4 regions of the Dechloromonas sp. ARDL1 genome follow, and region 4 is predicted to be linked to each of the others. Evidence: predicted binding sites of a transcription regulator. Region 4 holds the regulator's gene; each other region holds the start of a gene.
What was found. The regulator FNR, encoded in region 4, switches genes on or off when oxygen is low (the NO sensors DNR and NnrR bind a similar motif). The targets are predictions, from matches to a motif close to TTGANCTAGNTCAA.
Positions count from the first base shown of each region.

Region 1: AB6Q56_RS21275 (cytochrome c oxidase subunit 3 family protein) is a predicted target of FNR. The motif match lies at 6,189-6,202, and genes of this name have one in related genera.
Region 2: AB6Q56_RS19170 (tetrathionate reductase family octaheme c-type cytochrome) is a predicted target of FNR. The motif match lies at 2,741-2,754, and genes of this name have one in related genera.
Region 3: AB6Q56_RS22120 (chaperone NapD) is a predicted target of FNR. The motif match lies at 1,205-1,218, and genes of this name have one in related genera.

Region 1 covers NZ_CP168939.1:4,294,685-4,302,620, forward strand. The annotation lists gene lpdA (dihydrolipoyl dehydrogenase) at 1-659, opposite strand, end outside; gene aceF (dihydrolipoyllysine-residue acetyltransferase) at 672-2,303, opposite strand; gene aceE (pyruvate dehydrogenase (acetyl-transferring), homodimeric type) at 2,320-5,001, opposite strand; gene AB6Q56_RS21270 (hypothetical protein) at 5,242-5,535, opposite strand; gene AB6Q56_RS21275 (cytochrome c oxidase subunit 3 family protein) at 5,538-6,134, opposite strand; gene AB6Q56_RS21280 (thiamine pyrophosphate-dependent enzyme) at 6,319-7,936, shown strand, end outside.
Region 2 covers NZ_CP168939.1:3,874,005-3,881,940, forward strand. The annotation lists gene AB6Q56_RS19160 (DUF3373 domain-containing protein) at 1-369, opposite strand, end outside; gene AB6Q56_RS19165 (cytochrome b/b6 domain-containing protein) at 397-1,020, opposite strand; gene AB6Q56_RS19170 (tetrathionate reductase family octaheme c-type cytochrome) at 1,031-2,542, opposite strand; gene AB6Q56_RS19175 (ATP-binding cassette domain-containing protein) at 2,792-3,709, opposite strand; gene AB6Q56_RS19180 (alpha/beta hydrolase) at 3,697-4,335, opposite strand; gene AB6Q56_RS19185 ((2Fe-2S) ferredoxin domain-containing protein) at 4,340-4,648, opposite strand; gene AB6Q56_RS19190 (response regulator) at 4,704-6,023, opposite strand; gene AB6Q56_RS19195 (IS5 family transposase) at 6,157-7,251, shown strand; gene AB6Q56_RS19200 (cache domain-containing protein) at 7,365-7,936, opposite strand, start outside.
Region 3 covers NZ_CP168939.1:4,481,452-4,489,387, reverse strand. The annotation lists gene napA (nitrate reductase catalytic subunit NapA) at 1-868, opposite strand, end outside; gene AB6Q56_RS22120 (chaperone NapD) at 865-1,125, opposite strand; gene ahpC (alkyl hydroperoxide reductase subunit C) at 1,432-1,995, shown strand; gene ahpF (alkyl hydroperoxide reductase subunit F) at 2,118-3,671, shown strand; gene AB6Q56_RS22105 (acyl-CoA thioesterase) at 3,743-4,213, shown strand; gene xth (exodeoxyribonuclease III) at 4,582-5,346, shown strand; gene AB6Q56_RS22095 (Crp/Fnr family transcriptional regulator) at 5,353-6,021, shown strand; gene AB6Q56_RS22090 (YgaP family membrane protein) at 6,096-6,284, shown strand; gene AB6Q56_RS22085 (hypothetical protein) at 6,403-6,879, opposite strand; gene rsmA (16S rRNA (adenine(1518)-N(6)/adenine(1519)-N(6))-dimethyltransferase RsmA) at 7,016-7,783, opposite strand; gene pdxA (4-hydroxythreonine-4-phosphate dehydrogenase PdxA) at 7,842-7,936, opposite strand, start outside.
Region 4 covers NZ_CP168939.1:2,196,340-2,204,275, reverse strand. The annotation lists gene AB6Q56_RS10840 (ABC transporter substrate-binding protein) at 1-127, opposite strand, end outside; gene AB6Q56_RS10835 (DUF2478 domain-containing protein) at 124-690, opposite strand; gene AB6Q56_RS10830 (hypothetical protein) at 701-904, opposite strand; gene AB6Q56_RS10825 (hypothetical protein) at 919-1,218, opposite strand; gene AB6Q56_RS10820 (TonB-dependent receptor family protein) at 1,680-3,839, shown strand; gene AB6Q56_RS10815 (porin) at 4,161-5,321, shown strand; gene AB6Q56_RS10810 (hypothetical protein) at 5,376-5,885, shown strand; gene fnr (fumarate/nitrate reduction transcriptional regulator Fnr) at 5,900-6,643, opposite strand; gene hemN (oxygen-independent coproporphyrinogen III oxidase) at 6,729-7,936, shown strand, end outside.

The DNA.
Region 1 (7,936 bases), 2.1 Mb from region 4:
TCGACCTTGCGGCCCTTGGCCATGCCGGCCAGACCGCCGGTTAGCTTGCCGACGACCTTGTCCTTGTGGGCGCGCAGCTTGTCGATATCGACTTGCGGCGCGGCGAAGGTGACGCCGAGGTCGCTGGCGTGTTGCGCTTCCTCAATGACCTCGGCGACGTGCAGCAGTGCCTTGGACGGAATGCAACCGACGTTGAGGCAGACGCCGCCCAGGGTGGCGTAGCGCTCGACGATGATGGTCTTCATGCCGAGGTCGGCCGAGCGGAAGGCAGCGGAGTAGCCGCCGGGACCGGCACCGAGGACGAGCATGTCGCACTCGAGATCGGCCGTACCGCTGTGGCTGGCTGCAGCCGGGGCAGCGACCGGGGCCGCCGCCGGAGCGGGGGTACCCGCCTGCGGCGAAGGAGCAGCCGCAGCGGCACCCGCTTCAACCTTGATCAGCACGGCGCCTTCGCTGACGCGGGAGCCGAGCTGGATCAGCACTTCCTTGACGGTGCCTTCAACTGGCGAAGGTACATCCATCGTGGCCTTGTCGGATTCGAGGGTGGCGATGGCATCGTCGATCTTGATGCTGTCGCCGACCTTGACGAACAGGTCGATGACCGGAACGTCCGAGAAGTCGCCGATGTCCGGGACTTTGACTTCAACCAGATTGCTCATGGTCATTCTCCCTTAGACGATCATGCGACGCATGTCGGCCAGCAGTTCGGCGACATAGACGTTGAAGCGGGTGGCCAGCGCACCGTCGATGACGCGGTGGTCGGCGGTCAGCGACAGCGGCAGGGTCAGGCGCGGCACGAACTGCTTGCCGTCCCACACCGGCTTCATGGCCGACTTGTTGACACCGAGGATGGCAACTTCCGGCGCATTGACGATCGGCGCGAAGTAGGTGCCGCCGATGCCGCCCAGGCTGGAAATGGTGAAGCAGGCGCCGGACATGTCGGCCGGCTTGAGCTTGCCGTCACGGGCCAGCTTGGCCAGTTCGCCGGTTTCCTTGGCGATCTCGAAGACGCCCTTCTTGTCGGCGTTCTTGACCACCGGAACGACCAGGCCGTTCGGGGTGTCGGCCGCGAAGCCGATGTTGAAGTACTTCTTCAGCACCAGGTTGTCGCCGTCGAGCGAGGAATTGAATTCCGGGAAGCGCTGCATGGCCTTGACGCAAGCCTTGATCAGGAAGGCGAGCATGGTCAGCTTGTTGCCGGACTTCTCGTTTTCCTTGTTCAACTGAACGCGGAAGGCTTCGAGGTCGGTGATGTCGGCATCCTCGTGATAGGTCACGGCCGGGATCATCACCCAGTTGCGGGAGAGATTCTGGCCGGAAATCTTCTTGATGCGCGACAGCGGCTTGACCTCGATCTCGCCGAACTTGCTGAAATCGACCTTCGGCCACGGCAGCAGATCGAGCGTGCCACCACCGCTGATACCACCGCCGGCGGCAGCAACCGGGCCGGAGATGGCGCCGGAGAGCACACCCTTGACGTACTTGGTCAGGTCTTCCTTGACGATGCGACCCTTGGGGCCGGTGGCGGTGACCTTGCTCAGGTCGATGCCCAGTTCGCGGGCATAGGCACGAACGGACGGCGAGGCGTGAACCTTGGAGCCGATCGGCAGGGCCGGGGCCAGTGCGGCGGCAGCGGCAGGCGCGGCAGCCGGAGCGGCAGCAACCGGAGCCGGTGCAGCAGCGGCCGGGGCGGCGGCTTGCGGGGCCGGGGCGGCTGCCGGAGCAGCGGCGCCAGCGCCGGTTTCCACCTTGATCAGCAGTGCGCCTTCGCTGACCTTGGAGCCGAGCTGGACGAGGACTTCCTTGACGGTGCCGGCAACGGTGCTCGGCACATCCATGGTGGCCTTGTCGGATTCGAGCGTGGCGATGGCGTCGTCGACCTTGATGCTGTCGCCGACCTTGACGAACAGGTCGATGACCGGCACGTCGGAGAAATCGCCGATGTCCGGCACCTTGACTTCGACCACGCCGCCACCGGCGGCGGGGGCGGCAGCCGGAGCAGCAGCGGCCGGGGCCGGTGCGGCAGCGGGGGCTGCTACCGGGGCAGCTTCAGCGGCGGCGCCACCGGTTTCGACCTTGATCAGCAGTGCGCCTTCGCTGACCTTGGAGCCGAGCTGGACGAGGACTTCCTTGACGGTGCCGGCAACGGTGCTCGGTACGTCCATGGTCGCCTTGTCGGATTCGAGGGTGGCGATGGCGTCGTCGACCTTGATGCTGTCGCCGACCTTGACGAACAGGTCGATGACCGGCACGTCGGAAAAATCGCCGATATCCGGGACTTTGACTTCGATGATTTGGCTCATTGTCGTCTCCTCCCGATTAAACCGACATCGGATTCGGCTTGGCCGGATCCAGGTTGTACTTGACCAGGGCGGCGGCAACCTTCTCGCGCTCGATCTTGCCTTCGTCGGCCAGCGCCTTCAGGGCAGCCAGGGTGACCCAGTGGCGATCGACCTCGAAGTGGTGACGCAGCTTCTCGCGGGTGTCGGAGCGACCGAAACCGTCGGTGCCGAGCGTGATGTAGGTGTTCTTGACGAACGGACGAATCTGCTCGGAGAACAGCTTGATGTAGTCGGTCGCGGCAACCACCGGGCCTTCGGCGCCGGCCAGCTTCTGCTCGACGTGCGACAGCTTCGGCGCTTCGAGCGGGTGCAGCAGGTTCCAGCGGGCGGCGTCCTGGCCGTCGCGGGCCAGTTCGTTGAAGGACGGGCAGCCCCAGATGTCGGCTTCGACGCCCCAGTCGGCCTTGAGCAGGTCGGCGGCGGCGATGACTTCGCGGAAGATGGTGCCGGAACCCAGCAGCTGGACGCGCAGCTTGCCTTCGCCGCCCTTCTTGAAGGCGTACATGCCCTTGATGATGTCAGCCTCGGCACCTGCCGGCATTTCCGGGTGCTCGTAGTTCTCGTTCATCACGGTCAGGTAGTAGAAGACGTCTTCCTGCTCCTGGAACATGCGGCGCATGCCGTCCTGGGTGACGACGGCGACTTCGTACTGGAATGTCGGGTCGTAGGAAACGCAGTTCGGAACCAGTTGCGACAGGATCAGGCTGTGGCCGTCTTCGTGCTGGAGGCCTTCGCCATTCAGCGTGGTGCGGCCGGCGGTGCCGCCGATCAGGAAGCCACGGGCGCGCTGGTCACCCGCTGCCCAGACGAGGTCGAGGGTGCGTTGCAGGCCGAACATCGAGTAGCAGATGTAGAACGGAATGGTCTGCACGCCATGCACCGAGTATGAGGTGGCGGCGGCGATCCAGTCGCTCATGGCGCCGGCTTCGTTGATGCCTTCCTGGAGTACCTGACCGGTCTTCGATTCCTTGTAGAACATCAGCTGGTCATGGTCTTCCGGCACGTAGTTCTGGCCTTCCTGGTTCCAGATGCCGACCGAGCGGAACATGCCTTCCATGCCGAAGGTGCGGGACTCGTCCGGCACGATGGGCACGACGTTCTTGCCGACCTGCTTGTCCTTGAGCAGCATGTTCATGATGCGGACGATGGCCATGGTGGTCGACAGTTCGCGGCCTTCGCCGGAAGCCTTCAACAGCGCGGCGTAGGTGTCGAGGGCCGGCACGGCCAGCGAGGCGGCCTTGCGGCGGCGCGACGGCAGGAAGCCGCCGAGGTCCATGCGGCGTTGGCGCATGTACTGGTATTCCGGCGAATCTTCGGCGAACTTCAGGTAGGGCAGTTCCTCCAGCTTGTCGTCCGGAATCGGCAGGCTGAAACGGTCGCGGAAGCGGGCGATCTGCTCCTTGTCCATCTTCTTCTGCTGGTGGGAAATGTTCATGGCCTCGCCGGCTTGGCCCATGCCGAAGCCCTTGATGGTCTTGGCCAGGATCAGGGTCGGGGCGCCCTTGTGGGTGACGGCGGCGTTGTAGGCGGCGAAGATCTTGAAGATGTCGTGGCCGCCACGGTTCAGGTTCCAGACGTCATCGTCGGTCCAGTCGGCGACCAGTGCCTTCAGTTCCGGCGTATTGAAGAAATGCTCGCGGACGTAGGCGCCATTCTTGGCCTTGAAGGTCTGGTACTCGCCGTCGCACAGTTCCATCATGCGCTTCTTCAGGATGCCGGTCTTGTCGCGGGCAAACAGGGCATCCCAGTGGGTGCCCCAGATCAGCTTGATGACGTTCCAGCCGGCACCGCGGAATTCGGATTCGAGTTCCTGGATGATCTTGCCGTTGCCGCGCACCGGGCCGTCCAGACGCTGCAGGTTGCAGTTGATGACGAAAATCAGGTTGTCCAGCTTTTCGCGACCGGCCATGCCGATGGCGCCGAGCGATTCGACCTCGTCGGTCTCGCCGTCGCCGAGGAAGGCCCAGACCTTGCGCTTTTCCGCCTTGGCGGCATCGATCAGGCCGCGCGAGGCCAGGTACTTCATGAAGCGGGCCTGGTAGATCGCCTGGATCGGGCCGAGGCCCATGGAAACAGTCGGGAACTGCCAGAAATCCGGCATCAGCCACGGGTGCGGGTAGGACGAAATGCCGGTACCGCCGGTTTCCTGGCGGAAGCTGTCCATCTGCTCCTCGGTGAAACGGCCGAGCATGAAGGCGCGCGAATAGACGCCCGGGACCGAGTGGCCCTGGAAGAAGATCAGGTCGCCGTCATGGTCGGCGGACGGGGCGTGCCAGAAATGCGAGAAGCCGACGTCGTAGAGGGCGGCGGCGGATGCGAAGGAGGCGATGTGGCCGCCGACGTTGGTGTCCTTGTTGGCGCGGACGACCATGGCCATCGCGTTCCAGCGGATGTACGAGTGAATCTTGATTTCCATGTCGGCATTGCCCGGGTACTTGGGCTGCTGCTCGGCAGGGATGGTGTTGATGTATTCGGTATTGGCCGAGTAGGGAATATCGACGCCGTTCAGGCGGGCCTGGCCGATGACTTTCTCGATCAGGTAATGCGCGCGGGTCGGACCTTCGACGTTGATGACGCCTTCGAGGGCATCAATCCATTCTTTTGTTTCCTGCGGATCGAGGTCGGCAGGATCAGGCAGTGCATTCGGCTGGTTGGCCATGTTTGTCTCCACGGTTGGTGTTCATTCTGTTTTGCCTGTGTCTAGCAAAACAACTTTACTCCTTGCGGACCGGTTCGCGAGTCCGTACTTTCCCTAATGCGTGTTTCGTATTGTAAAAACAAAATTCGCATCGTGCAATAAAGGCGGGCGCGTTTTTTAGCCGTTTTGGGTTAGGGAAAATACGTAGGACGGAAGGCTCGCGAGGAGCTTTCCGCGTATTTCAGTTGCGACCGAGCGGGGTTAGAGGGTGGCCCAGCGGGCCACGGTGTTGCCGAAGAAGGCGGTGATGACCAGGGCGATCGGCGCGAGGGCGATGAAGACCTGCAGCACGCGGGCAATGAAGGGGTGGGCGACGTGCGATTCGATGAAATAACGGGCGACGACGGCCCCCTTGATCCACATGATGGCGGCAACGACCAGCGGCAGCCAGGACAGCTCGCGGAACCATTCGCCGAGACCGAGACTGGCCAGGGTCAGGGCGATCAGCGCCAGCCAGGCGCCGGTGAGCAGGGCGAAGTGGTCTTTGGCGGGCATGTTCAGGCGAGAACGTAGAAGAAGGGAAAGATGACCAGCCAGATGATGTCGGTGGCGTGCCAATAGCTGGCCAGGGCCTCCAGCCCGACGTAGTCGTCGGCCGTGTAGCCGTGGAAGAGCAGGCGGGCCAGCACCCACAGGATGCCGAGGATGCCCCAGGTGGCATGGACCAGGTGGTTGAAGGTCAGGTAGTAATAGACGGTGAAGAAGATGCCCGATTCGCCGTTGATGCCATGGGCCAGGTTCCAGCTGATTTCCAGGATTTTCACGACGGGGTAGCCGAGGGCGATCACCAGCCCGGCGATCAGCCAGATCACGGCGCTGCGGTGCTTGTTTTGGCGTATGGCGTTGACCGAGCAGGCGATGCAATAGCTGCTGGTGATCATCAGCAGGGTGATACCGGTGCCGGCCAGGATGTTCAGGCGCTGGGCGCCCTCGTGGAAGGCTTCGGGAAAATGGGCGCGGGCGATGAAATACACCGCGAACAGCACGGCGAACTCGACGAATTCGCAGGTGATGCCGACCCAGATGCCCTTGTTGCCGGGGATGCGCCGGCCGGCGGTTTCTGACGGGGTGAGTTCGAGCGTGGCGGTGTTCATGGCGGTGCGGTTGAGGTGATGTCGCCATTGTTCCGCTCATGCCGGTGCCGGGCATTGATGTCCATCAATGGTGTTCTTGTCATGACACCGAATGAAAAGGTTGTTTGCCTTGCGTTGTATCAAATCGGTGTGGATAGGCCTTCCTATAATCATGGGTTTTCGAATTGATTTCCGAGGAGTCGATATGGCGGCAGTCATGCCCGCGCCGGCAGCCAGCCGGATTCTGATGTCCGGCAACGAAGCGGTCGCCCGCGCCGTGTGGGAGGCCGGCGTCAAGGTCGCCGCCGCCTATCCCGGCACGCCGTCGACCGAAATGCTCGAGGTCATCTCGACCTATCCGGATATCTACGCCGAATGGTCGGTCAATGAAAAGGTGTCGCTGGAGGTCGCCATTGGTGCCGCCTATGCCGGGTCGCGGGCCTTCTGCTGCATGAAGCATGTGGGCATGAACGTCGCCTCCGATGCGTTGATGACGCTGACCCTGACCGGCGTGGATGGCGGCCTGGTCATCGCCATCGCCGATGACGTCGGCCTGTCGTCGTCGCAGAACGAACAGGATTCCCGCTACTGGGGCCGCTTCGCGCATGTGCCGGTGTTCGAGCCGGCCGATTCGCAGGAGGCCTACGACATGACGCTGGCTGCCTACGCATTGTCCGAGAAATACCAGGTACCGGTCATCCTGCGCATGACGACCCGCATCAACCACGTCAAGGCGCTGGTCACCGTGGGCGAGCGCCAGGCGCATGTCGGTGCCGGCTTCAAGAAGGATCCCTCGCGTTACGTCATGGTGCCGGGCAATGCCGGCAAGCGCATTCCGCTGATGTTCAAGCGCGATGGTGCCTTGCGCGCCGAGGCCGAGCAGTCGCCGCTCAATTTCATCGAAGCCGGAAGCGACCGCCGCGTCGGGTTCATCGCCTCGGGGCCGGCCTACATGCATGTTCGCGAGTCCTTCCCGAATGCGCCGGTCCTCAAGCTCGGCTTCTCCTGTCCGCTGCCGCTTGAAAAATGCCGCGAACTGGCGGCGATGGTCGATCAGGTCGTCGTTGTCGAGGAAGTCGAACCGCTGGTCGAAACCGAACTGAAGGCACAGGGCATCCCGGTTGTCGGCAAGGACATCCTGCCGCTGCAGGGCGAATTGGCGCCGCCGGTGCTCAAGCCGGCCATTGCCCGCCTGCTCGGCGAGCCGGTCGACGCGTCGGCCATCACCATTCGTCCCGCCCAGATCTTCCCGAGGCCGCCGACGATGTGCGTGGCCTGTCCGCACCTTGGTGTCTATTACACGCTGTCCCAGGTACGCAACCTCAATATTTCCGGCGACATCGGCTGCTATACGCTGGGCGCCGGCCACCCGTGGCAGGCGATGGATACCTGCGTGTCGATGGGGGCCTCGATGGGCATCGCCCTCGGCATGGACAAGGGGCGTGGCGAAGCCGACAAGGACAAGCGCATCGTTGCCGTCATCGGTGACTCGACCTTCCTGCACATGGGCATGCAAGGCCTGCTCGACATGGTTTACAACAAGGCCAACGTCACGGTCATGCTGCTCGACAATCGCGCCGTCGGCATGACCGGCGGGCAGGACAATCCGGGCAATGGCCGCGACATCTACGGTGAGGATGCGCCGCGCATCGACTTCGCCAAGTTGTGCGAAGCGCTGGGCGTCAAGAAGGAGCGCATCCACGTCGTCAATCCCTACGAGTTGCCGACCCTGTTCAAGACGGTGCGCGACGAGGTCAAGATTCCCGAAGTATCGGTCATCATCACCGACCAGCCGTGCGTGCTGATCAAGGACTACCACAAGC
Region 2 (7,936 bases), 1.7 Mb from region 4:
CGGCGGTACGCCGCTACTCATCGCCGAGGTTTGGGCGGCCTGGAAGGTACCCTGGACATCGGTGAAGGGCTTGGTTTCTCCGCGTAGGCTGTCGACGCGGAACTGATAGTCGCCGCCGACCGTCAGCCACTTGTCGAGCGCCCTGTCCTCATTCTTCTGCACCTTTTCCTTGATGTCGCTGACTGCCGCGGCAGCCTGCTTGCTGGTTTCCTGGTTGGCCTGGACCAGTGCCCTGAGGGTCTCGATTTCCTTGGCCATTGCCTCGACCTTTTTGAGCAGTTCAGCATCGGTGGCTTGGGCGCCCAGCGGAATGAACAGGCCGGCAACCAGCGTGGCGAGTAGGCGGCGTGTGGTTTTTGCGTGAGTCATGATGGGTGATCTCCCTGAAACGAGTTCTTATTGCGCCTTGGCGGGCTGGGTTTCTTCGTGGACATCGTCGTCCCAGCCGGTGACCATGGCCTTGAAGTGGGCGGTCGGCGTGTGACCGGCGGTGCCCAGATAGACGTGGACGATCAGGAAGAGCAGCAGCAGGAAGGCGGCGAAGGTGTGCGCCAGGGCGATGGCGCCCAGGCTCAGCCCGTCGAAACCGGCGGCGCCGAGCTGGTTGTAGAACAGATAGAACAATCCGGTGATCCAGATCAGCGGGTTGATGAACAGCTTGACGCCGAGGTAGGCGACTCGCTGCAAGGGGTTGTGCTTGCGGTTTTTTGTCTTCAGGTAGGGGTGATGCTCGCCCTTGAAGATCCCGAAGGCGTAGAACAACGCGACATCGAGCATCTTGTTCGTGGTGGGGATGTACTGGCGCCATTCGCCGGTAGTGAAATGCCAGAAGATGGCGAAGACCCACAGGCCCATGAGCAGCCAGGCAGCCGTGGTATGGGTTTCGGCGGCCTTTTCCCAGCCGAACAGCTGGTAGCTGCCATGCACCTCGAAGCCGGTGAGCAGCATGGTGATGATCAGGGCGGCTTGAGCCCAGTGCCAGAAGCGTTCGAAACGCTTGAATACGTATACGCGTGCCATGTTGTTCCCCTTATTGCTTCTTCGACGCGGCGATGCGGCCGATGCCATGTCCGGCTACGCCCAGAACGGTCAGTCCGACCAGTGCCCAGCCGGCGGTGTCGAGCAGGCCGAGGTGGTCGCGGCTGCGGCCCGGGATGTAGATGCCGTCCACCTTTTCCAGGCGACCGTTGCTGGTATGGCATTCGGCACAACCGACGGCCTTGTCCTTCGGTGCGACCATGTGGGTGATCGGCCACATCGCAGCGGTTTCGATGAAGTCGTACTTGCCCGAATACGGCTTGCCGGCGGCGGCCATGCCGGCGGCGATGGCACGGTCCCAGTTCATGTTCTTCCAATAGGCATCGTCGTCCTGGCCGGCCAAATGGTTGATGGTCAGCGTCTTGTTCTCGGCATCGAAGGGCTGCTTGCCGCGGAAGAGCTTCACCGGCCAGATCATCGACTTGCCGTCGCTGGCGCTGCCTTCGAACTTGCTGATCCACACCGGCTGGTTGGCCTTGTCGATCTTGTCGTCGGCCAGGGTGTATTTGACGGTGCCGTTGAACCAGTAGTACTCGGGCTTGACGTTGTCTTCATAGACGAAGTCGCCCTTGATGCCGAGGTAGATGTCGTGGCCTTCGTCGTTCTTGATGACCAGCGGCTTGCCGTTCTTGTCGCGCTTGCCGGCGGTGGACCAGTCCCAGGACATCTTGGTCGGCAGGTCGCCACGGGCGAAGGCCGGGATGTGACAGGTCTGGCAGGCCAGCTTGTCGGTGTGGTCGTTCAGCTTCGCCGTTTTCTTGTGCGGTGTCTGGCCGTGGCAGGCTTGGCAGGTTGTCGGATTGCTGCCGTCGGCCTTGCCGCGCATGTGGGCGCCCTCCTTGTCCTGGGCGGTCGGCGCATAGCGGCTGCCCGGAACCTGGTGGCCCTTGGTCATGTGGCAGGTGGCGCAGGTGAAGTTAAGGCCATCTGCCGCCATGTGCACGTCGAGCGCCTTTTCCGGCTTTTCCAGAGAGCTGTCGAGGTCGCCGTGCTTGACGCCGTCGCCGCCGCCACCGTAGAAGTGGCAGGCGCCGCAGGTCGACCGCTTGGTCGGGCCGACCTTCTGCGCGATTTCGCTCAGGTTGATGCCGCGGACGATCTTGCCGGATCCGGGCGGGAACTCGGTGTCCTTGGTCACCGGGTTGCCGGCGAAGCCGGAGGGTTTCTTGTACTTGCCGGTCTGGTCATGGCAGACCAGACAGTCGACATTGCTTTCCGAGGTCAGGTCGAATTTCGGTCCGTCGGTGTTGTAGCCGATGTGGCAACTGGCACAGGCCTTGTAATTCGAGGTCACCGAGGTGCAGAAATTGTTCACCACGTGCTTCTTGCCGAGCAACTGCTGGGTGTCCGGATTGCGGTACTCCCACTTCCAGTGCTGGGTCAGGTGTATCTGCTTGGCGGCTTCGGTGTGGCAGCCCAGGCAGGTCTTGGTGACTTCCGGGCCCGAGGAAAACCCCTGCTGGAGCTCCTTGAACTTGCTGTGGTCGGCGGTCGACTTGAGCAACTAGGGTGTTGGTTGCGATGCGGCCGGGTCATTGCTGGACATGGCCGGTCCCGTGAGCGCCAGAGCGGCGATCACGACCAGTGCTTGCTTGATCAGTTTCATGATTCCCCCTGTTAAGAGCCGGTGGGCTCAGGAATCCGCTCGCCCCGCAGACGACGGATCCTTGAAGGAATATTAGGCCTCCCTGATGCTCGAATATTGATATTCATCAATATTCGATAAGTCTTCTATTCTAATTTTGCTTGGTGCTCAGTCGCGCAACTCGCGGCCGGTCAATTTGATGAAGACGTCTTCGAGGTTGGAGGCGCGGTGTACGTAGCGCAGGCCGTCGACCTCGGCCAGTTGGGCAAGCAAGGGGCGCGGATCGCGGCAGTAGAAGAAGGCGGTTTCGCCGCTGGTTTCGACTCGTTCGCACAGACCACGATGGCGCTCGACGAAGGGCGGCAACTGGCCGCGCGCTTCGTCGAAGACTTCGACGACCTGCGGCTCGATGTGTTCGGCGATCAGGGTGCGCGGACTACCTTCGGCGATCTTGCGGCCATGGTCGATGACAATCAGTGAGTCGCACAGGCGCTCGGCTTCGTCCATGAAATGGGTGGTCAGGATCAGCGTCTTGCCGGCGGACTTGAGCTGTTTCAAGCGGTCCCAGATCAGGTGGCGGGCCTGCGGGTCGAGACCGGTGGTCGGTTCGTCGAGAAAGACGATATCGGGGTCGTTGACCAGTGCCCGAGCCAGGGTCAGCCGCCGTTTCATGCCGCCGGAGAGTGTGGCGATGCGGGCGTCGGCCTTGTTGCCGAGGCCGGCGAACTCGAGCAGTTGCGGAATACGGCTGCGGATATCCGCATCCTTCATGCCAAAGTAGCGACCGAAGACGAGCAGGTTCTCGGCGCAGCTGAAATCGGGGTCGAGGTTGTCGAATTGCGGTACGACACCGACCCGTGCCCTCGCCTGCTGCGCTTGGGCGGGGATCGGGTAGCCATTCAGGGCGATGCTGCCGCCGGCGGGGGCGGTCAGACCAAGACAGAGGCGTAGCGTGGTGGTCTTGCCAGCGCCGTTCGGGCCAAGCAGGCCGAAGCAGGTTCCGGCATCGACGGCGAAGGAGAGGCCGGCGACCACCTCCTGATCGCCGTAGGCCTTGCGCAGGTCGCGGACGTCTAGTGTCGCCACGCTTGGGTGATGATGTCGCGGATAACGTGCAGGCGGCGGTGGAAGAAGTGATCGGCGCCGGGCACCACGACTACCGGCAGATCCAGCGGCAAGGCCCATTCGAAGACGTTGCTCAAGGGGACCAGCGTATCGTCGGAGCCGTGGATGACGATGGTGTCGTGCGGCACGGCCTCGGTGTCGTAGTGGCGGGTGCTTTCCACGTAGCCAGCCGCCGTGCCGACCAGCACCAGGCGCTGGGCCGGGTGGCCGGCTTCCTTGAGGCGTTTGGCGACCCGGCTCTGGCAATAGGCGCCGAAGGAGAAGCCGGTAAGGACGACCGGCAGGTTGCCGCAGCGGCGCCTGGCTTCGTCGAGCACGGCGAGCAGGTCGTCGGTTTCGCCGACGCCTTCGTCATGCACGCCGTCGGTACCGCCGACGCCGCGGAAATTCGGGCGGAAGGACGCATAGCCGAGGCTGACGAAGGTGCGTGCCAGGGTGTAGGCCACCTTGTTGGTATTGGCCCCGCCGCCAAGCGGATGCGGGTGGGCGACCAGCGCGATGCCCTTGGGGGCATCCGGCCGTTCCATGATGACCTCGATCTTGCCTGCGGGGCCATCGATCAGGAGTTTCTCTTCAGGGGCTTTCATGGTGTCAGATCTTCAAACGGTCGACGACCTTGCCGCCGATCAGGTGTTCCTGAATGATTTCCTCGACATCTTCCTTGTCGATGAACGAGTACCACGTCTCCTCGGGATAGACGACCATTACCGGGCCGTTGTCGCAGCGACCGAGACAGCCAGCCTTGTTGATGCGGATGGCGCCGGGGCCGTTCTTTTTCAGCGCGCCGACGCGGTCCTTGGCGTAGGCGAACAGGTCGGAACCGCCCAGGTTGTTGCAGCATTGCTCGCCGCCTTCGCGCTGGTTGGTGCAGAAAAAAACGTGGTGTTGGAAATAGCTCATGCGGGTCTCCTGTGCAGACCCGCATTATAGGCGAGGGGTTTTGGGGTGTGGGCGCTCAGGCGTTGGCCTGTTCCGGCGAGCGGGGGCGTGGCTGTGACAGGCTGGTCAGCAGCAGCTTGAGAAAGACCGCCGGGTCGATGGGCTTGGTGGCGAAGTGGTTCATGCCGGCCGCCAGGCAGTGCTCCCGGTCTTCTGCGAAGGCGTTGGCGGTCATGGCGATGATCTGCACGTCGCTACCGGCGGGTAGCGCCCGGATGCGGCGGGTTGCTTCGAGGCCGTCCATTTCGGGCATCTGCATATCCATCAGGATCAGGTCGTAGCGGCGTTCGCCGGCCATCCGCACCGCCTCGACCCCGTTTTCGGCGGTGTCCACGCGGAAACCGATATCTTCGAGGAGGATCTGGGCGACTTCGCGGTTAACCGGTTCATCTTCCACCAGCAGGATGGGTCTTCCGGAATACATCTGGCGCAGCAAGGCTTCGCAATCATCGGGATGTGCCGTGTCGGGCAAGGCAGCGTCGGGCGATTTCTTGAGGCGGGCGGTGAACCAGAAGATACTGCCTTTCCCGGGTTCGCTACGGACGCCCACCTCACCGCCCATCGCCGTGGCGATGTGGGCGGTAATGGCGAGCCCCAGGCCGGTGCCGCCATATTTGCGGGTAGTCGAGCCGTCAGCCTGCTCGAAGGCATTGAACAGACGTGCCTGGGCATCGGGTGCGATGCCGATGCCGGTATCCTCGACCTCGAAACGCAGGGTGACGTGTTCGGCCTCGTCCGCCTCAACGCGCATGCGCAAGGCCACGCTACCCTGCTCGGTGAATTTCACGGCATTCGACGCATAGTTGAGCAGGCATTGCTGCAGGCGTGTCTGGTCGCCGATCAGATGCACCGGTAGGTTGTCGGGCAAGGTGCAGGTCAGTTGCAGGTGTTTTTTGAGCACGCGCTCGTGCAGCATGGAGCGGATGTTCTCGAAGAGCGTGGCGGGTTCGAATGCCGTTTCCTCCAGCACCAGCTTGCCGGCCTCGATCTTGGAGAGGTCGAGCACCATGTTGATGACTTCGAGCAGATGTTCGCTGGCGGCTTCCAGCTTGCCGAGGCGGCCGCTCTGCTCCGGAGCCAGCCCGGCACGCCGGATCAGCAGTGCCATGCCGTTGATGGCATTGAGCGGAGTGCGGATTTCATGACTCATGTTGGCCAGGAAGATGCTCTTGGCACGATTGGCCTGCTCCGCGGTTTCCTTGGCCTTGGACAGGGCCACGGTACGTTCGGTGACGCGCGCCTCGAGCTGGGTATTAAGGTCGCGCAGCTCCTGTTCGCGGGTCAGGATGGCGTCGGCCATGTGGCCGATGTCGGAAGAGAGTCGGTTGAATTCCACGATCCGTCCCCGTGGCCACTGTTTGGCCGTTTGTCCTAGCAGGCTGCTGAAATACTTCCCCATCCTGTCGACGAAACAGCGGGTTTGATCGTTATAGAGATTCACCGAGATTACCGAGAGCACAAAGCGGATCATGCGCGGAGCCGACACCTTCACCGAGAGTTTGTTTACGATGCGTCGCCTGGACGACTTTGTGCCGGCGCAGCACCCGTTGCGGCCGATCCGGGCGATGGTGAATCGGGCGCTCAAGGATATCGAACCCCTGCTCAGCGGCATGTATGCCGCCGACGTCAAAGGCGGTCGCCCCAGCATTGCCCCGGAGAAACTCCTGCGTGCCATGCTGCTGCAAATCTTCTACAGCATTCGCTCGGAACGGCAATTGATGGAGCAGACCCAGTACAACCTGCTCTTTCGCTGGTTCATCGGCCTATCGATGGACGATGCAGTCTGGGTGCCCACCGTCTTCACCAAGAATCGCGAACGCCTGATTGCCCACGATGCCGTGATCGAACTCTTCAATGCGGTACTGGCCATTGCCGAGAAGCAGAACTGGCTATCAGGCGAACATTTCAGTGTCGACGGCACGCTCATCCAGGCTTGGGCGGGACACAAGAGTTTCCTGCGCAAGGACGGCGGAGATGATGAAGGCGGCGGCAATTTCAAGGGCCAGTCACGCAGCAATGACACCCACGCCTCACGTACCGACCCGGATGCCCGACTGTACCGCAAGGGCAATACCGCCAGTGAGTTGCGCTACATGGGACACACCTTGAGCGACAACCGCCACGGACTCATTGCCAGTGCGGTCGTGACCACGGCCGATGGCTATGCCGAGCGGGAAGTTGCCAAGGCCCTGATCGCCGATGCCCGCCAAGTCGCCGGCGAAACGGCTGAAATCACCCTCGGCGCGGACAAGGGCTACGATGCCCAGGAATTCATTGCGGCACTCATCGAACTGAATGTCATTCCCCATGTGGCGCAGAACACCAGCCATCGCCGTTCTGCCGTGCCGGACGACATTGCCGGCAGTGACGGTTACGCGATCTCCCAGCAAAAGCGCAAACTCATCGAACAGGGATTCGGCTGGGCCAAGTTCATTGGGCCGATACGCCAGGTGATGGTGCGCGGACTGGAGAAGGTCGATCAGTTGTTCGTGCTGACCATGGCCGCCTACAACCTGACGCGCATGCGCTCCTTGGGAGCAATCCGTCCGCTGGGGGCAATATGATAGGAAAACACCTCGGAATCCCTGTAAAACACGTGCGAACGACCGAAAATCCGCTTCGCCTTACGAAAAACGACTCCGTTCCATGCCACCGTCTGCAGTTGCAGGGCGGTATTTCAGCAGCCTGCTAGGGCAACCTGGTGTGCCCGCTGGACGATACCCGACAGCGGCCGCAGCAGGCGTCTGGCCGCGTATAGCGAGAGCAATGCGCCGATGGCCAGCGAGGCGAGGAAGCCGCCGACCACGATCAGCACCGTCATGCGGATTTCCGGGTTGGCGAAACCGGCTGGCAGGCGGGCGATGAACGACCAGCCGAGCGCTTGCGAGCGCGCGCCGCCGACGTAGTACTGCCGATCGGCAAAACTGAACTGGGTGGGGAGCTCCGTGCCCTTGAGGACGGCGTTGAGTATGGGCGAGTTGTAGAGGTTGAGGCCGCCGAGTAGCTTGGTCGATTCCGTGTCGGCCAGCAGTTCGCCCCGTTGATCGATAACCCAGATAGCCCGATGTTTGTCGGCCGGATTGCGGTCGAGGATGTTGAGCAGGTAATCGAGCGGTATTTCGGCGAGCAGGACGCGGCCGCCGCTGGCCGGCATGGCCAGGCCGACGGTGACGACACCGCTCAGCGACGAGAGGTACTTGTCGCTCCACACCGGCGCGACCCGTTGGCGGGCTTCGCGGAAGAGCGGTG
Region 3 (7,936 bases), 2.2 Mb from region 4:
ACTTGACGTGCTTACTGACGAAATCCTGGTTCACCTTGCCGGTCGAGATGATGTGGTGGCAGATGAAGTTGAGAATGGCCAGATCGGTATTCGGCTTGAATACCATCGGAATGTCGGCCAACTCGAAGGAACGATGCTCGAAGGTAGACAGCACGCCAACCTTGACGTTCTTGTTGGAGAGCTTGCGGTCGGTGATGCGCGTCCACAGGATCGGATGCATCTCGGCCATGTTCGAGCCCCACAGGAAGAAGGCGTCGCCATGCTCGATGTCATCGTAGCAGCCCATCGGCTCGTCGATGCCGAAAGTGCGCATGAAGCCCGCAACGGCGGAAGCCATGCAGTGACGGGCATTGGGGTCGAGGTTGTTAGAGCGGAAACCAGCCTTCCACAGCTTGGCGGCGGCATAGCCTTCCCACACGGTCCATTGGCCGGAACCGAACATGGCGATACCGTTCGGCCCCTTGGCCTTGAGTGTCGCCTTGCACTTCTCTTCCATGATGTCGAAGGCCTGCTTCCAGGAGATCGGCTTGAAGTCGCCATTCTTGTCGAACTTGCCCTCCTTCATGCGCAGCATTGGCGTCTTCACGCGGTCGGCGCCGTACATGATCTTGGACAGGAAATAGCCCTTGATACAGTTTAGGCCACGGTTGACCGGTGCATCCGGATCGCCCTGGGTGGCCACCACGCGGCCGTCCTGGGTGCCCACCAATACGCCGCAGCCGGTGCCACAGAAGCGGCATGCTGCCTTGTCCCAGCGGATATCGTCCTTGCCCTGCGCCAGCACCGTTCCCGGAGCGGCCATCCCGGCTGCCGACATGGCCGCCGCGGCCGCGTTGGCCTTGATGAAATCGCGTCGATTGAGTTTCACGCCTGTACCTCCTCGGTTTCTACTGATTCGTCGTCGCTGTACTGATAAACCATGGCCACCGATGCGACGCCGGGAACACCATGCAGGGCTACATATTTATTGGCAGCCGATTCCAGATCGTTGTCTTCGAGCACGACGACCATTTTTCCGTCCGGAGATTCGGCATGAATTTCCAGCCCCGAAAGCGCCAGCAATGCTTTGCGCGCCTCCTCCAAACGGGCTGGTGCGATGTGCAGAATGGCACTGGAAATATTCATGTTGAACAAGCTCCTGAAATGCAAACGGCAGCATCCGCTGCCACGGGGCGTAATCTCTCCGAATAGTAGGGCTATTCACTTGATTTGAGTCAATTCCACCCGGACGACAGATTCAAACTAGTACTAACGCCGAAAAAATACTAGTTCTTTAGAACTAAATTATCCAAAAGACCATTGTGCCCCAGACGATTCTCAACCGCTATCACCAGCATTGAAGCAATCAATTGGATCAATGCAAAAGACTTACCTAAGATTCGTCCTGTCCCAAACGTAACAACGTACCCAACCCAAGCAAGGAGAAACGCAATGTCGCTCATCAACACTCAGGTTCAACCGTTCAAGGCCCAGGCTTTCCACAACGGCAAGTTCATCGAAGTCACCGACGCCAGCCTGAAGGGCAAGTGGTCGGTCATGATCTTCATGCCGGCTGCCTTCACCTTCAACTGCCCGACCGAAATCGAGGATGCCGCCAACAACTACGCCGAATTCCAGAAGGCCGGTGCCGAGGTGTACATCGTCACCACCGACACCCACTTCTCGCACAAGGTCTGGCACGAAACCTCGCCGGCCGTCGGCAAGGCCCAGTTCCCGCTGGTCGGCGACCCGACGCATGCCCTGACCAACGCTTTCGGCGTCCACATCCCGGAAGAAGGCCTGGCCCTGCGCGGCACCTTCGTAATCAATCCGGACGGCGTCATCAAGACCGTTGAAATCCACTCCAACGAAATCGCCCGTGACGTGTCCGAAACGCTGCGCAAGCTGAAGGCCGCCCAATACACCGCCAGCCACCCGAACGAAGTGTGCCCGGCCAAGTGGAAAGAAGGCGAAAAGACCCTGGCTCCGTCGCTGGACCTGGTCGGCAAGATCTAAGCCCCAACCGCCAACAGAGAATCATATAAAAGAGAAACCCGCCGTCATCCCGGCGGCGGGATTTCAGCGCAATGCCTCGCTCAGCGGGCCATTGCAGTGAAATTCAGAAAGGGAGATACCCCATGCTCGACGCCAACATCAAGGCCCAGTTGTCGGCCTACCTCGAAAAGCTGCAACGCCCGATCGAACTCGTCGCCTCCTTCGACGACAGCGCCAAGGCCATGGAAATGCGTGACCTGCTGATCGACATCGCCAACCTCTCCGCCAAGGTCAGCCTGCGCGAAAACGGTAACGCCGCCCGCCGCCCCTCCTTCGCCATCGGCCTGCCGGGCGAGGCGCCGCGCATCCATTTTGCCGGCATCCCGATGGGCCATGAATTCACCTCGCTCGTCCTTGCGCTGCTGCAGACCGGCGGCCATCCGCCCAAGGTCGAGCAGTCGGTCATTGACCAGATCAAGGCCTTGCCTGGCGGCTTCGATTTCGAAACCTACATCTCGCTGTCCTGCCATAACTGCCCGGATGTCGTTCAGGCGCTCAACCTGATGGCCGTGCTCAACCCCGGGATTACCAGCACGATGATCGACGGCGCGATGTTCCAGGACGAAGTAAACGCCCGCCAGATCATGGCCGTGCCGACCACCTACCTGAACGGTGCCGAATTCGGCGCCGGGCGCATGCTGATCGAAGAAATCCTCGCCAAGGTCGACACCGGTGCCGCTGCCCGTGCAGCGGAAGAACTCGGCAAGAAGGATGCCTTCGATGTCCTCGTCGTCGGTGGTGGACCTGCTGGTGCGGCGGCGGCCATCTACGCTGCCCGCAAGGGCATCCGGACTGGCATCGTCGCCGAGCGCTTCGGTGGCCAGGTCATGGACACGCTGGGCATCGAGAATTTCATTTCGGTCAGCCACACCGAAGGTCCCAAGCTGGTCGCCGCGCTGGAACAGCACGTCAAGGACTATGAAGTCGACGTCATGAACCTGCAGCGTGCCGCCAAACTTACCCCGGGCGAACTGATCGAGGTGGAACTGGAAAATGGCGCCACGCTGAAGAGCAAGTCCGTCATCCTCGCCACCGGCGCCCGCTGGCGCGAGATGAACGTACCCGGCGAAAAGGAATACAAGGCCAAGGGCGTCTGCTTCTGCCCGCACTGCGACGGCCCGCTGTTCAAGGGCAAGCGCGTCGCCGTCATCGGCGGCGGGAATTCGGGGGTCGAGGCGGCCATTGATTTGGCCGGCATTGTCGCCCACGTCACGCTGCTCGAATTCGCCGATACCCTGCGTGCCGATGCCGTGTTGCAGAGCAAACTCAACAGCCTGCCCAACGTCACGGTCATCAAGTCGGCCCAAACGACCGAAGTGACCGGCGACGGCCAGAAAGTAAACGGCATCACCTACAAGGACCGCGTCAGCGAGGAAGTCCGGCATATCGAACTGGAAGGCATCTTCGTCCAGATCGGCCTGCTGCCCAACACCGACTGGTTGAAGGGCAGCGTCAAGCTGAGCCGTTTCGGCGAAATCGAGATCGACGCCAAGGGCCACACCTCGGTTCCCGGCGTTTTCGCCGCCGGCGACTGCACGACCGTGCCGTACAAGCAGATCATCATCGCCATGGGCGCCGGCGCAACGGCGTCTCTGTCGGCCTTCGATCACCTGATCCGCAGCTCGGCTCCGGCCTGATTTGCCCATCTCTCAAACCACGGCCAGCGACGGCAATCCGTCCCTGGCCGTTTTTCTTTCAGGAACCGCAAATGGACCTACCTAAGCACCAACTCGCCATGACCGTGCTGATGACCCCGGACATGGCCAATTTCTCCGGCAACGTCCACGGCGGCAGCATCCTCAAGCTGCTCGATCAGGTCGCCTACGCCTGCGCCAGTCGCTACGCCAGCCAGTACGTCGTCACGCTGTCGGTCGACCAGGTCATGTTCCGCCAGCCCATCCACGTCGGCGAACTGGTCACCTTCCTTGCCTCGGTGAACTATACCGGCAACACCTCGATGGAAATTGGCGTCAAGGTACTGGCCGAAAGCATCCGCGATCAAGTCGTCCGTCACGCCAACAGCTGTTTCTTCACCATGGTCGCCGTAGACGACAGGGGCCAAACCACAACAGTCCCGCCGCTGGTCGCCCAAACTCAAGACGAAATCCGTCGCTACAAGGCCGCCCAGATTCGCCGTGAGCTGCGCAAGGAATTCGAAACCCGACGGCATGCTCTTTAGCCACCTCGAAAGGCAGCGACGATTAAACAAAACCAACGACCAAACCGGCCGTGTCGGCAGGTGTGTAGCGGACCCACTGCTTACGTGAGTCTTCGTCAACAAATAAAACCCATGTGCATGAAGTTTTCAAAGCCTAGACAAGCGACCAACTGCTGTTAGGTGTTCAGGGTTCGCCGAGTACCGGGAAAGGGCCATCTTGACCCCAGCGGCTGGGAAGCACGGGTAATGACTGGCACTGCGCCCAATTTTCCGTTTCGAGGGATGGCTGGCAGAATAGCCTCCAACAACCTTGTTTCATCTCGCTCCGTAGGTCGCCGCATCAAGCAGCAACGTACAAACATTCCAACATTCAAAACCTTATTCAACTCATGAAGATTGCCGCCTGGAACGTCAATTCCCTAAAAGTCCGCCTGCCGCATCTGCTCGACTGGCTTGCCACCGCCGCGCCCGATGCGCTGTGCCTGCAGGAATTGAAGCTCGAAGACCACAATTTCCCGAAAGCCGAGATCGAGGCGGCCGGCTACCATGCTGCCTTCTCCGGCCAAAAAACGTACAACGGGGTGGCGTTGTTGGCGCGCACGCCGATTCATGACGTGGTCTGCGGCAATCCGCACTTCCCCGACGAACAGAAACGCCTGATCAGCGGCACCGTCGGCGACACCCGGATCGTCTGTGCCTACATGCCCAACGGACAGGCAGTCGGCAGCGACAAGTACGACTACAAGCTACGCTGGCTCGATGCCCTGGCCACCTGGCTGGGCGAGGAAATCGTCAAATACCCGAAACTGGCGCTGTGCGGCGACTACAACATCGCCCCCGACGACCGGGACGTGCACGACCCCAAGCGCTGGTCTGGCGAAATTCTATGCTCCGAACCCGAGCGCGCCGCTTTTCAGCGCTTGATCGGCCTCGGCCTGAGCGACAGTTTCCGGCTGTTCGAGCAGCCGGAAAAAACGTTCTCCTGGTGGGATTATCGTATGCTCGGCTTTCAGAAAAACCTCGGCCTGCGTATCGACCATATCCTGCTCTCGCCCCCCCTGACCGAGAATTGCTCCGCCGCCGGCATCGACCGTGCCCCGCGCAAGCTGGAGCGTCCATCCGATCACGCACCCGTGTGGGCAACGATTGATTGAGAAGCCATGCCAACGACCACTGCCGCCGAACGCCTGCTCGCACTCTATCCAGCCCTCGCGACCTTGCCGGCAGAACGCCTGGCCGCACTGACACACCCCCAGGCCGTCATGCACCTGCCAGCGGGAAGCCAGGTCTTTGCCGAACACCAGCCTTGCCAGGGCTTCCCGCTGCTGCTCGAAGGCAGCATCAAGGTCATCAAGCTGGCGACCAGCGGGCGCGAACTGATGCTCTACCGCGTCGCGCCGGGGGGCTCCTGCATCATCAGTTCCAGCTGCCTGCTGGCGCACACCGACTATAACGCCCGAGGTATCGCCGAAACGCCGCTGACGCTGCTTGCCTTGCCGGTCGGCGAGTTTTCCCGCCTGCTGGTCGAGCATGCGCCATTCCGCGACTTTGTCTTCCACCTATTCACCGACCGCATCGCCGAACTGATGCAATTGGTCGAGGAAGTTGCGTTCGCCCGGCTCGACCAACGCCTGGCCAAGCTGCTCCTGGCGCGTAACGAAAATTCATTGAATGTTACCCATCAGCAGCTTGCCGACGAATTGGGCAGCGTGCGCGAAATCATCAGCCGCTTGCTCAAGGGATTTTCTGCGCAGGGCCTTGTCACGCTCGGCCGCGAACAGTTGAGCATCATCGATCGCCCCGGCCTGCAAAAAATCGCTTCTGTGTGACCGTGGTTACATACGGGACAACTTGGCGGCAATAAAGTGACACCGTCCAAACACAACCTGACGGAGAAAACACCATGGCAAATGTTGGCGGAATCGACAAAACCCTGCGTATCGTTGCCGGCGCCGGCCTGGTCGGTGCCACCGTGGCCGGCCTGTTGCCGGTCTGGGGCTACATCGGCATCGTTCCCCTGGCTACCGGCCTGATCGGCTGGTGCCCGATCTACCCGCTGCTCGGGCTGAACACCTGCCCAACCAAGAAATAACGAGACAGCACAAGGCTTTCCAAGCTTTTTCGCTGAAGGCGGCCGGGTTTAAGCCCGCCGTCTTTTTTGTCCGCTCACTCCACCGCTATTGCTCCCCGCCACAAACGCAGGAACACTATCACCCTCTGGCGAGACGCCAGCCCGGATGCTGGAAATATTGTCCATAAGCCTTGAGGGCATGCAGTACCTGTACCGCACCGTCGTGACGACCTCCCGCCGTCTTCCCCGCCATTGCCTCGACACCTCCCTGCAAATCAGCCATGACCAGGTGCAGCATGGCGTCGGCCCTGGACTCAAGCTTGCAATTCTCGATGGCAAAGGCGAGTTGTCGATTGATGCTTCCCGCCAATGATTGATACTGCGCATCGCTGAATTGCTGGCGATGGATAAGCGGGAGTGCCTTGGCCATCGCTTGGTTGATGCCCGACATCGACTGCCGCAGCGAGGCATCCGTCGCCCATTTCTTACCGGCATTAAGCTGCAGTTGCCGCGGCGCCTCAGTCTCGTGGTCATGACGATGATCGTGTTCCGCCCGCGCAATGCCCTCCAGGCACACCCCCAGCACGGCGACACAAAACAAACGTATCGCTTTCATCGCTTCCTCCCTGAATGGTTTCGTCCAGCCCCTTGGCCGTTAACGAATCCCGAGAAATTTACTCAGGAAACCTTAAAAAGAACTTAAGGAAAACGGATACGAGGAAGGTTCGACTGCACGCGATATCGCTGCCGGATCAACTCAGGAAGTTGGCAATCCTGACGTAGTCTTCGACCGAAATATCCTCGGGACGCCGAGTCGGATCGATACCGAGTGCCGCGAAGCCGGCGTCGTCCAGGGTTCCCTTGAGTGTATTGCGCAACATTTTCCGGCGCTGCGCGAAAGCCTGCAGGACAATTTGTGCCAGCTTTTCCGGCGACTTGGCATTCAGTTCAGCAGCCGGCTTGGGAATCAGACGGACGACGGCAGAATCGACCTTGGGCGCTGGATCGAAGCTCTCCGGCGGCACATCGATCAGCCATTCCATATAAAAACGGTATTGCAACATCACCGATAGGCGTCCGAAATCGGCATCACCCGGTTCGGCAACCATGCGCTCGACAACCTCCTTCTGCAACATGAAATGCATGTCGTAGACATTTCCAGCATAGTCGGCCAGATGGAAAAGCAGCGGCGTCGAGATGTTGTACGGCAGGTTGCCGACCAGATGCAGATTGGAGCCGATACTGGCAAAATCGAAAGCGAGCGCATCCCCCTCATGGATGGTCAGGCGTTCGCGGCTGTGCTGCTTTTTGAGGCGGGCAATCAGGTCACGGTCGATTTCAACCACATGCAGGTGGTCGACGCGCGCCAGCAAGGGCTCGGTAATCGCCCCCAGACCAGGGCCGATCTCGACGACGGTATCGCTGCGTTGTGGATTGATCGCCGACACGATGGCGGAGATGATGCCGCTATCGATCAGAAAGTTCTGGCCGAAGCGTTTGCGGGCGACGTGGCCTTTCATGTTGCGTTCCTTCCGTGTTCTGCTGGGTAATGGGCGTACCGCTTTGCCTGCACCGAGGCTAGGCACGGGCCGCGGCAACCGCCATGCGGGCCGCTTCGGCAACGGACTCGAACAGGCTGCCATGATCGGCCTTGCCCGTACCGGCCAGTTCAA
Region 4 (7,936 bases):
CGTCCGGGTAGCTGGTGACGACGGTGACGGTACTTGGGGCCGCCAGGGCGCTGTGGCTGCGGGCCAGGACAAGTGACACCGCGCTGGCGAGGAAGAGGCGGCGGGAGGGATCGGCGGGGCGGGTCATGAGCAGGCTCCGGAAAGTGCCGGTGTGTTGTCGCGAATGTCGGCGGAGTGGTGTGATAGCCCGCCAAACCAGGCTTCAAGGGCGGGGCGCTCGGGAGGCAGTTCAACCGCCTGCCGGCCCGTGAAGCGCCGCCAGGCCGGCAGATGCTGCGACGGAACGATGGTCAGTATGGGAATCTGACGGCTCATCAGGTCTAGCATTTCGGCCGCAAAGCCGTGGCCGTGCGCTTCCAGGGTTGAAAAGCGGTTGAAGATGGCGAGGTCCACCCCATGGATGGGAATGCGCCGCATGACGGCACTGGCCTTGGCGATGCCGCTCGTATCGATCCGGCACGATATCGAGTGGGTGCCGAGGAACTGGCTGATCGGGTAGATCCTGCCGTCCTCGAGCGCCACCAGTCGGATCTGTTTCGAGCGCTGGGTCTGGTAGATCTCCTGAACCAGTCCGCCAATGTGCCACCCCCGGTTGATCTGGGCTATGGCGAAGTTGGCGACAACTTCGTCGCAGTCCGTCGTTGCATCGGGGACGACGGCAGCGATGTCGAAACAATTATCTTCGGCCATATGCGCTCTGTCAGAAACGGTAGTTGGCGTTGGCGAACCGCATGCGGCCCTGATTGGAAAATCCGTAGTCCAGTTCGTGCGTCTTGTCGGTCAGTTTGGTGGTGCCGGCCTCGGGTTTTCGCCGAGGTGCCTGGCGTATGTCGTGGCCACAAACGTCGATCTTCCTGTCGTTGCGGAGGGGGGCGAGGTGACGAGAAGCGTTTGCCGGGGGCAATGGCTCGGCGATTTTCAGGAGGGGCTCCTCTTCGGGGTGAGCGGTGGATGCGGTGCGTCGCCTTCGGGAAGGATGATTTTGATGCGCTGCTCGGATAGGTGAACGATGAGCTCGAGTTCGCCGCCGAGGGCAGCGATGTGGCGACGCAGGGTCTCCAAGTGCATGTTGGCCTGGTTTTCGATCTGCGCTACGTGCGGCTGGGAAACACCGAGTCGGCCGGCGAGCGTGAATTGCGACAGGCCGAGCAAGCGGCGCAATCCGCCCAGGGTGGTCGGCGAGATCTGCTCAGCGCAGCGTGTCGTGGCCGACGGCATGGAGGCCTCGCGGGGCGTTGTGCGGCGATATCGTCACGGTGTGGCAGATGTGCCGGCTGGAGGGCGCTGAAATGGGTTTTTGGGTGTCGTGCATGCTCTCGATATGTTCTGGTGTATATAGTGATATTCCGGTTGTTTTGCTTGTTTGTTTTTAATGTATTGTTTTAAATTCATTTTCTGTTGCTTTGATGTCGATGTATATATGACTATACAACGATATCGGTGAGGTGATAAGAGGTTTCATATTTCAACGTTGAACCTGCATGCTCCGGCTGCCCTTTCTGTGCGCGGATGTTCAGGGGGCTGGGTGGCCAAAGTTTCACCCAAAGCCGGCAAGGTCGCTGCAGTCTCATGATTTTCTGTAGGTAACTCGGGTGATCATTTGGAGGCGAAGATCTTCTCCAATCCGAATAATTGCTCCTGGGGCAGCTGCGAGCTCGCCAATAAAAACAGGAGACAATATGAATACCCATCTTCCCGTACGGATTGCCCGGCCCAGCCGGATGGTTGCCTTGCTGGCCGCAGGTTTTCCCGGGCTGGCCGTGGCGGATGCCGTGGTGAACCTCGATACCGTCGTCGTTACCGGCAGTCGTGTCGAACACAATACCTTCGACCTGCCGGCCGCGATCGATGTGGTTGATGCGGCGCGCATCGGCGCCGACCAAGCCCGTGTCAATGCCTCGGAAGCGCTGGCGACGGTGCCCGGGATCACCGTGCAGAACCGCCAGAACTATGCGCAGGATTTGCAGATTTCATCGCGCGGCTTCGGCGCCCGTTCGGCTTTTGGCGTGCGCGGCATCCGCCTGGTTTCCGACGGCATCCCCGCATCGATGCCGGATGGTCAGGGGCAGGCCGCCACCTTCAACCTCGATCGCGCCGAGCGTATCGAGGTCATGCGCGGCCCGATGTCGGCGATCTACGGCAATCATGCCGGTGGCGTCATCCAGATGTTCACGCCGGATGGCAAGGGCGCGCCGAGCGTCGAGGGTAGCTTTGCGGCGGGCAGTTATGGCACCTGGAAGACCAATCTGAGCGCCCAGGGCGAGGTCGGCGGTCTGGGTTATGTGATCGACGCCTCGCGCTTTGTCACCGACGGCTATCGCGACCACAGTGCCGCCGAACGCGACCAGACGCTGGTCAAACTGACCTACCGGCCGAGCCAGGACGGCAAGCTGACCTTCATCGTCAACACTTTTCGGCAGGATGCCCAGGACCCGCAGGGGCTGCAGTGGTCGGAATTCAAGGCCAACCCGCGCGGTCTGGCCTGGGATGCGGCGCGTAACAACTATCCGGCACTGGCCTACGACACCCGCAAGAGCATCGATCATGCACAAGGCGGTTTGACTTACGAGCATCGCTTCGGCGACCACAGTATCCAGGTATCCACCTACGCCGGCCAGCGTTCGACGACGCAGTACCAGTCCATTCCGGTGGGAACCCAGACGTCGTCAGCCCGGCAGTCCGGCGGGGTGATCGATTTCGACCGCGAATTCGCCGGTTTGTCCGGCCGGTGGACCGGGCTTTTCGGCTTGGCCGGCGGTCGCCTGACGACGACGCTTGGGTTTGACTACGAACAGGCCACCGACGACCGGCAGGGTTACGAGAATTTTGTCGGCAGCGGCACGCCCGCCAATTGCATCGCCAACATCTGCGGCGTCACCGGCCGCCTGCGCCGCAATGAGGAGGATCGCGTCGCCACCTTCGATCAGTATGCTCAGGCCGAGTGGCAAGGAGAGCGCTGGGTGTTCAGTGGCGGCCTGCGTCACAGCCGGATCGCCTTCCGGGTCGATGACCGTTATCGCAGCGGCGTCAATGGCGACGACAGCGGTCGTGTCAGCTACGACAAAACGACGCCGACCGTCGCGGCCATGTATCGGGTCACCGATACGCTCAATGTCTATGCCAGTGCCGCGCGCGGCTTCGAGGCGCCGACCTTTAACGAGATGTTCTATTCCAGCGGCGGCGGCTCCTTCAATTTCTCGCTCAAGCCGGCGACCAGCACACATTACGAAGTCGGCCTCAAGGCCATGCTCGGTACGAGCAGCCGCCTCGATGTGGCGCTGTTCGATATCAAGACGCAGGATGAACTGGTTGTCCTTTCCAGTACCGGTGGCCGAACGGCCTACCAGAATGCCGGCAAGACCGAGAGGCAAGGTATGGAGGTGGCGCTCGACAGTCGCTGGGGCGACGGGGGGAGCAGTCGCCTGGCTTGCACTTTCCTTGATGCGCGCTATGCCGACAGTTTTTTGAACGCCGGCGGCATCGTCCCGGCCGGCAGCAAGCTGCCCGGCATCGCCGCCCACAATCTGTTCGGCGAACTGGCTTGGCGGCACAAGCCAAGCGGGTTCCACGCTGCTGTGGAGGGCGTTGTCCGCGACAAGGTGTACGTCGAGGACAGCAACTTGCGCCAGGCGGCGCCAGGCTACGCTATCGCCAACCTGCGCGTCGGTGTTGATCGCAAATACGGCCCCTTGAGCTTGCGCGGCTTTGTCCGGCTCGACAACGTTTTTGACCGCCAGTACGTCGGATCGGTCATTGTCGGCGACAGCAACAACCGTTTCTACGAGTCGGCGCCGGGCCGCAACTGGCTAGCCGGCGTGAGCGCCCGTTACGCATTCTGAGTTCTCTCCTTTCCCAATTTGCCCGGCCGCGTGCCGGGTTTTTTGTTTGTTGTCGGGGTGTTGATTTTTGGGGCAGAAGATCGTGCGTTGTCCAATAAATGAGCATCCAGTTGTGCAGCATTTGATGTTCGAGCGATTCGCCTTCTCTCAATTAAATCCAATCAAATCAAATGCATTGATTTGATGTGGAGGGTTTCGTCTTGAGCTGGCACGCGCTTCGCAAAGGGTAGGCGTCCTTGTTGCCACTGATTCGGCACTGGGGGAAGCCGCCGTGCCCGAGGGGGGTGGGCGTATTTCTGTACACACATCTGGAGACAATTCATGCAGAAAAAAATTATTGCCCTGGCTATCGCCGCCGCAACCTCAGGCGCCGCCTTTGCTCAATCCAACGTGACCATCTATGGCAATATCGACATGGGGTGGCTGACTACCAGCGGCACCAACGGCGCCGTGCCGGCCGGTGGTGCCGTGGGTACCGCCAACCAGGCCCGCAATTTTACCGGGCAAGCCGCATCGTTCAGCCACTTGGGCTTCAAGGGGGTTGAAGACCTCGGCAATGGCCTCAAGGCGCTGTTCGACATCCAATACCGCTTTAACCCGGACGCCGGCAGTGGCCTGAACCAGGCTGGTCGCTCCTATGTCGGTCTGACAGGGGGATTTGGTACAGCCGTTGCCGGTTATCTTGATGGCCTGCGCTATGGGATCTATGGCAAGTACAACCCATTTACCAATTATTCGATCGGCAATTTTGCCTCGATGACTACCCAGTATGATCGCGCAGCCAACGCGATTGCCTATATCTCTCCTGCCTGGAAAGGCTTTACGTTGATTTTGGCGACCGCCACCAACACTCAAGGCAATGAGGGTAGTTTGAAAGGTATTCATACCAACGGTGTTAATGCCATAACGGGTAGCAGCAACGCTGACGACCGCCTGTTCTCGGTCAATCTCGTCTATACGAACGGCCCGTTGAACGTCGATCTGGATTACGAAACCACCAAGGCTGCCGGTCTGTCGGATAGCCGTTTGTACGTGGCGACTGGTGGTGTTTCCTACGATTTCGGCGTGGTCAAGATCGGCGGCGTCTACGATGTGATCAAGGGGCAACAGAACTCTTTGATTGGCGGCAACATCGATCTCGACGGTGCCACCGCTGGTTTGCAGAATCTGGGCGGATTGGCGGCCGGTCAAGAATACGATCGCCGCAATTGGTTTGTCGGGGCTACCGTGCCGTTCGGAAAGGCCAAAGTTTTGGCCAGCTACGGCCAAGTTAAAGACAAAACCTTGAGCGACGCCGATGCCAGCAAGTGGGCAATCGGTGCTCGTTATGCTTTGTCGAAGCGTACCGAGTTGTATGCCGACTACGCCCATATCAAGAACGAGCGCAACGCTTCTTTTACCATCAATCCGATGGGTAACTCGGCAGGCCTTTCCGGTAACGGTGTCAACGGCTTTGCCATGGGTATCAAGCACGCGTTCTAAGTTTAGCTGGATCGGGGGGCGCTGCTTCAGCTATCCCTCGTCCGGGAGCGACTCTTGCGTCAGATGTCATTTCTGCATCTGTTTGGGGTGCCGTCAGCGGTACCCCGTTTTTTTGCTTGCCTCCTCATGCTCTGGGTGTCGCAGGGGCAGCAGGCTTGGGCTGAGGGTGATATCCGGACCTATCCTGTTCCTGATGGGGGGTATGAGGCCGCGCGCGATGCCTTGATCGAAGTGATTGAGGCAGAAGGACTGGTTGTCGGTGCTGTGTTTCCGTTCAATCAGATGCTGCAACGCACGGGGGGCAAGGGAGGCGTGTCTCCGTTCGAGAGCGCCGAAATCGTACAGTTTTGCAGTAGTGCGCTTGCCTGGGAATTGGTGCTGGAAGCAGTTGAGCACCTTGCTGTGTGCCCGCTGTCGATTGCTGTTTATCGTAAAGCCGCGAGCAGGGATGTCATGTTGGCTTATCGTTTTCCCGGCGATGCAACGCTTGGTCGTCGAAAGGCTGTCGAACTGCTACGGCGGATTGCTGTTCGGGCTGTGGAATTGGCTCGTTTGCGCTGGTGAGATTTGCCTGAGTGTCAGCGCTGGTGATTCATCAAGGCCTTGAGGCCGTTGACGTTCAGTATCCGGATGTGTTTCTGCTGGACTGCGATGTGGCCATCTTCCTGGAATTTGGAGAAGGCACGGGACACCGTTTCCAGTTTCAGGCCGAGGTAGGAGCCGATTTCCTCGCGCGTCATGCGCAGGTAGAACTCGGCATGCGAGAAGCCGCGGGACGTGAAGCGCTGCGACAGGTTGAGCAGGAAGGCGGCCAGGCGCTCTTCGGCGCGCATGGTCCCGAGGAGCATCATGACGCCATGGTCGCGGACGATCTCGCGGCTCATGACCTTGTGGAAGTGATGCTGCAGGGTATGGATTTCCCGGGACAGGACTTCCAGTCGGGAGAAGGGGATGGCGCAGATCTCGCTATCTTCAAGCGCGATGGCGTTGCAGGTGTGGTGTTCGGTGCTGATGCCGTCTAGTCCGAGCAGTTCCCCCGCCATCTGGAAGCCGGTCACCTGGTCGCGGCCATCCTCGAGTAGCACGTCGGTCTTGAAGAAGCCGCTGCGGATGGCGTAGATGGCGTCGAAAGCCTCGCCGGCACGGTACAGGTGGTCGCCGCGTTTGACACGGCGCCGGGTCGATACCAAGTCGTCCAGTCGCTCCAACTCTTCAAGGCTGAGCCCGAGCGGCAGGCACAGTTCGCGGAGGTTGCAGTTCGAGCAGGCTGTCTTGATGACGGACAACGAAACTTCCTGATTCAGCGGGCGTGTTTGGGGCATTGGCAACCTGCGTTGGCTTGATCCATGTCAACCACGATATGATGCCCTCCGAACATAATCCGAGCAATACTTCGTGGCTTGTCTAATGAATTTCGCAACTGAAAATCTCGTCTTCGATCCGCAGATCATTCGCCGTTTTGACGTCAACGGCCCTCGGTATACGTCCTATCCGACTGCCGACCGCTTCGTTGAAGCATTCGATGCGGAGGCAGCCAATCTATGGCTGGGCAAGCGCAATATCGGCGGAATCAGCAGACCGCTCTCATTATACTTCCACATCCCCTTCTGTAACACTATTTGCTATTACTGCGCCTGTAACAAGATCATCACCAAGGATCATGGGCGCAGCGCCAAGTATCTGAAATATCTGGCGAAAGAGCTTGATATGCAGGCTGCGGCCCTGGAAGGGCGCGACGGTGAGCATGAGGTGATCCAGCTGCATTGGGGTGGCGGTACGCCGACATTCCTGTCACATTCTGAAATGCGTCAGCTGATGGGTGAGACCCGCAAGCATTTCAAGTTGCTCGACGGCGGCGAGTATTCCATCGAGGTTGACCCGCGCAAGGTCGATTACGAGACCGTCGCGCTGCTTGGCGAACTCGGCTTCAACCGCATGAGCGTCGGCGTTCAGGATTTCGACGAAAAGGTGCAGGTTGCCGTCAATCGCGTGCAGAGCGAGGAGGAAACCGCACTGGTCATCAACGCGGCCCGTGCCAACGGTTTCAAGTCGGTTTCCATCGACCTGATCTACGGTCTTCCGTACCAGACGGTGATGGGCTTCAATCGTACCCTCGAACGTGTGCTGGCCATGGATCCGGATCGTCTGTCGATCTACAATTATGCGCACATGCCGAGCCTGTTCAAGCCGCAGCGCCGGATCAACGAAACCGATCTGCCGTCGGCCGACACCAAGATGCAGATTCTGGCGTTGGCCATCAAGAAGTTGACCGAGGCCGGTTATGTCTATATCGGCATGGACCATTTTGCCAAGCCGGACGACGAACTGGCCGTTGCCCAGCGTCAGGGGCGCCTGCACCGCAACTTCCAGGGCTATTCGACCTATGCCGATTGCGACATGCTGTCCTTCGGTATCTCGTCGATCAGCAAGGTCGGGCCGAGCTACTACCAGAACGTCAAGACCGCCGACGAGTATTACGATCGCATTGATGCCGGCGTGCTGCCGGTGTTCCGTGGTATCGAGCTGACCGCCGACGACATCCTGCGCCGTTCGATCATCCAGGCCCTGATGTGCCATTTCGAACTCTCCATCGAAAGCATTGAAAGTGCCCACCT